DNA from 2 places in the Vibrio casei genome. Region 1 is predicted to be linked to the other one. Evidence: predicted binding sites of a transcription regulator. Region 1 holds the regulator's gene; the other holds the start of a gene.
What was found. Region 1 encodes MetJ, which represses methionine synthesis genes. Its sites were predicted from a motif close to TTAGACNTNTANANGTCTAA; they were not measured.
Positions count from the first base shown of each region.

Region 2: metA (homoserine O-acetyltransferase MetA) is a predicted target of MetJ. The motif match lies at 1,206-1,225, and genes of this name have one in related genera.

Region 1 covers NZ_AP018680.1:2,574,664-2,577,146, reverse strand. Annotated here, with positions in the region: gene VCASEI_RS12055 (malic enzyme-like NAD(P)-binding protein) at 1-807, shown strand, start outside; gene metJ (met regulon transcriptional regulator MetJ) at 923-1,240, opposite strand; gene VCASEI_RS12045 (O-succinylhomoserine (thiol)-lyase) at 1,490-2,483, shown strand, end outside.
Region 2 covers NZ_AP018680.1:504,891-507,373, forward strand. Annotated here, with positions in the region: gene sspA (stringent starvation protein SspA) at 1-603, shown strand, start outside; gene sspB (ClpXP protease specificity-enhancing factor) at 606-1,082, shown strand; gene metA (homoserine O-acetyltransferase MetA) at 1,239-2,180, shown strand; gene VCASEI_RS02495 (cation:proton antiporter) at 2,265-2,483, opposite strand, start outside.

The DNA of each region.
Region 1 (2,483 bases):
ATTGAGCGTCAATTGATTGAACGCTGTGATGTGCCGGTTTTTCATGATGACCAACACGGTACTGCGATTGTTACGGCTGCGGGAATGTTAAACGCGATTGAGCTACAAGGTAAGAAATTATCAGAATGCAAAATAGTGTGTTTAGGTGCGGGTGCGGCGGCAGTAGCGTGCATGGAATTGTTGATTAAGTGTGGAGCCTTGCGCGAGAAAATCTACATGCTTGATCGTAAAGGTGTGATTCATACTCGCCGTGATGATTTGAACGAATACAAATTATTGTTCGCGAATAACACTGACATGCGTACGCTAGAAGACGTGATCGAGGGGGCCGATTTATTCTTAGGGGTTTCAGGCCCTAATCTATTACCACCAGAAGCATTGGCATTAATGGCCGACAAACCTATCGTATTTGCTTGTTCGAATCCTGATCCTGAAATTAAGCCTGAATTAGCGCATAAAGTGCGTAATGACTTAATCATGGGGACGGGGCGCAGTGATTATCCGAACCAAGTGAATAACGTTATTTGTTTCCCATTTATTTTCCGTGGCGCATTAGATGTACGTGCCAGTGAAATAAATACTGAAATGAAGCTGGCCGCAGTGGAAGCGATCCGTCAATTGGCAAAAGAAGCCGTTCCTGCTGAAGTGTTAAAAGCAGCTGGCGTAGATGATTTGTCGTTTGGTATTAACTATATTATTCCAAAACCAATGGATCCTCGATTACTACCACGTGTTGCTGGCGCTGTTGCGCGTGCCGCGGTAGAGTCTGGCGTGGCTAGAATTGAGCTTCCAGAGCAATATAAATAATATGAGTTAAGGCTCTAGAGTTCGGTTTTCCGATTTCGAGCAAAAGAAAACCCGCTCAAAATAAAATGTGAGCGGGTTTATTGTTTTTATCCGTATGATGAATAGGTCGAATTACTTAATCATCGAACGCTTCAAATTCAATCCCCATTTCCGTCATTAGTCTTTTTACTTCTGTTGGAATGTCATCAGGGCGATCTTTTCTTAAATCTTCATCAGTTGGCAGTGGCTGTCCTGTATAAGCATGTAAAAATGCTTCACATAACAATTCGCTGTTGGTGGCATGGCGCAAATTATTAACTTGGCGACGAGTTCGTTCATCCGTTAATATTTTTAGTACTTTAAGCGGAATTGAAACCGTTATTTTTTTGACTTGTTCGTTTTTCTTTCCATGCTCTGCATATGGGCTAATGTATTCACCATTCCAATCTGCCATCACACACCTTCGTTATTTGTTATTTATCAATATTGGCTGAATATGAATTTTAGCGGCATGTACCGCCACAAGTAAAGACGCTTAGATGGCTGGAGGTCTTGACGTCTTGGTTTTCAGGGGATAAAGTAGCGGAAAAGCTCGATACTCGTTGAAAAAGCGCTAAGATTGTTGTTCGCATTTTCGTATTTATGATAAGTGATTGCTGTATTTCTATAATGGAAGGATTCAGCAACTGGAAGGAATAAGCCGATGAGTTCTAAAAAGCCAGCGACTGTTGCGGTTCGCACTGGTATCGAATCCGATACCCAATATCACGCTGTTGTCCCACCGATTTACCTTTCAACCAATTACGGTTTTCCAGCTTTTGGTGAAGTTCCAAAATACGATTATACCCGTTCAGGAAATCCTAACCGTGGTTTACTAGAGCAAGCATTATCAGAATTAGAATCGGGTTCTGGTGCTGTGATCACTAACTGTGGTACTGCGGCCTTAAACCTATGGATATCAGCGTTTTTAGGTCCGGATGATTTGATTGTAGCGCCGCACGATTGTTATGGTGGTACTTATCGTCTGTTTAATACTCGTGCACAAAAAGGCGACTTTAAGGTTCAATTTGTTGATCAATCTAACCAAACTGAATTTGACGCCGCTATTGCTAAAAAGCCTAAGCTAATTTTATTAGAAACCCCATCAAATCCACTGGTACGGGTGGTCGATATTGCCAAAGCATGCCAAAAAGCAAAAGAAGTGGGTGCGTTGGTGGCTGTGGATAATACCTTTTTGACACCCGTGTACCAAAAGCCATTAACCCTTGGTGCTGACTTTGTTATTCATTCCACGACGAAATACATTAATGGTCATTCAGATGTGATTGGTGGAGTTATTATTGCCAAAAGTGAAGCGCACGTGGAATTATTGTCTTGGTGGGGAAATTGCATAGGAGCAACGGGTACACCATTTGACAGTTATATGACGTTGCGTGGCTTGAGAACCATAGCGGTACGTATGAAAATGCACGAAGAAAGTGCTCAGACTTTATTGGCGTACTTACAAACTCAAGCGCTGGTGGGGACCATTTATCACCCAAGTTTACCAACGCATCCTGGTCATGAGATTGCCAAAGCCCAACAACGTGGTTTTGGTTCAATGTTGAGTTTTGAAATAAATGGCAGTATGGATCAACTCAAAGCATTTGTGGGTCATTTAGAATTATTTTCTCTCGCGGAATCACTTGGCGGAGTAG
Region 2 (2,483 bases), 690 kb from region 1:
ACTCTATTTTCAAGTGCTTCAGACATGTATAGCCATCAGGTTCGTATTGTTCTAGCTGAGAAAGGCGTGAGTGTTGAAGTTGAACTTGTCGACGAAGATAACTTGCCTGCTGAGTTGATCGAACTGAATCCTTACAAGTCTGTTCCAACGTTGATCGATCGTGAGCTTGCTCTTTACAATTCAAATATCATTATGGAATATCTTGATGAGCGTTTCCCTCATCCACCATTGATGCCAGTATACCCAGTGGCACGTGGTAATAGCCGTTTAATGATGTATCGTATTGAGCGTAATTGGTACTCACAAGCTGAAAAAATTGTTAAAGGCACAGCTGAAGAAGCTGAAGCTGCACGTAATAAATTACGTAATGATTTACTGACTCTTGCTCCTGTTTTTGCTGAATACGAACACTTTATGAGTGAAGAATTCAGCTTAATCGATTGCTATCTAGCGCCTTTATTATGGCGTTTACCTGCGCTTGGTATTGAGTTATCGGGTCCAGGTTCAAAAGAGTTGAAAATATACATGAGCCGTGTATTTGAACGTGATTCATTCTTAGCTTCTTTGACTGAAGCAGAACGAGAAATGCGATTGGTTCGATAGCAATGGATATGGATAAGATGACACCAAGACGTCCCTATTTGGTACGTGCTTTTTATGAATGGCTAGTCGATAATGAATTGACGCCTCATCTTGTGGTTGAAGCCAATTTACCCGGTGTACGTGTTCCGCTTGAGTTTGTACAGGATGGCCAAATTATTTTGAATGTAGCACCTCGTGCGGTTGGTAACTTAGAAATAAGTAACGATACCATCATGTTTAATGCTCGTTTTAGTGGTCGTCCACATTCTGTAATCGTTCCTATGTATGCAGTTCAGGCTATTTATGCTCGTGAAAATGGTGCAGGAACGATGTTTGAGCCAGAAGATGGCTATGCAGCAGAAATGGAAGCGGGGATAGCGGAAGAACAAGTTTCTTCTTTAACAAGCGTAGGAAAGCAAGAGTCAGAGATAGAGACAAATCAAACTATTTCTGATGATACTAAACCTAAAGGTCGTCCTAGTCTTAAGATTGTTAAGTAACGATTTTTTATCGAATAAAAGCAGCACTAAATGTGCTGCTTTTTTTTGTTCTAAAATAACATAATACCTACATCACTTTTTCTTTCTCGACATTCATTTTTTGCTTGATATACTTATGGGTGTTTAGACGTCTAGATTGCTTATGGAGAGAGTGCAATGCCTATTAAGATTCCCGATCAGCTACCTGCTTCTGATATTCTAAGTCAGGAGAGAATTTTTATTATGTCGGAAACTAGGGCGACGACTCAGATGATTCGTCCACTCAAAGTTTTGATTCTTAATTTGATGCCTAAAAAAATAGAAACGGAAACTCAGTTTCTTCGTTTACTTTCTAATAGCCCTCTACAGGTGGATATTGAGTTATTACGAATAGATGATAGACCTAGTAAAAATACGCCTGAAGAGCATTTAAATAATTTTTATCGTCAGTTTGATATGGTGAAAAACCGAAACTTTGATGGTTTGATTATTACTGGGGCCCCCCTTGGCTTGGTGCAGTTTGAAGATGTTGCCTATTGGGAGCATCTTCAAACGATCATGGAATGGGCAAAAAATCATGTAACCTCAACACTTTATGTTTGTTGGGCGGCACAAGCAGGTTTAAAGTTACTTTATGACTTACCTAAACGTACACGCAAAGAAAAGTTATCTGGTGTATATCATCATAACGTCACTAGTGAATTTCACCCAGTGGTGAGAGGATTTGATGACAGTTTCCTCGCCCCGCATTCTAGGTATGCAGATTTTACAGCTGAGTATCTTACTGAACATACGGATTTGGATATTCTGGCCACGTCATCAGATGCGGGGGTATATTTGGCGAGTACAAAGGATAAGCGTAATGTTTTTGTCACTGGGCACCCTGAATATGACGCACATACTTTACATAATGAATATGCAAGAGATCTTGCAGAGGGAATGGACCCACCGATCCCAGTGAATTATTATCCAAATGATAATCCAGACAACTCGCCAATTGCTAGTTGGAGAAGTCACGGGCATTTGTTATTTGCGAATTGGTTGAATTATTGTGTTTATCAACAAACGCCATATGATTTGGAACATTTTTCAGTCGATAATTTTACGAAAGATAACTAGCCTAATCTTGTTATCCTGATAATAGTTTCTATCAAAAAAGCAGCGAAATTCGCTGCTTTTTTGAATTTTAAATTTATGTATATTTTACGAGTTTTTATTGGATAAATCTTCAGTCTTTTCAACCTGCGATCGCAATACTTCCGCATCTTCCATTTGTTTTTGGAGTACTTTGGCTTTATTAATCATCGGGGTGATGGTCGAACCTTGGATTAAAATAGAGAATACAACCACGGCATAGGTCATGACCATGATGATTTCTTTTACATCAATTTGAGCAGCTGTCACAAAGTACTTTCCACTCGG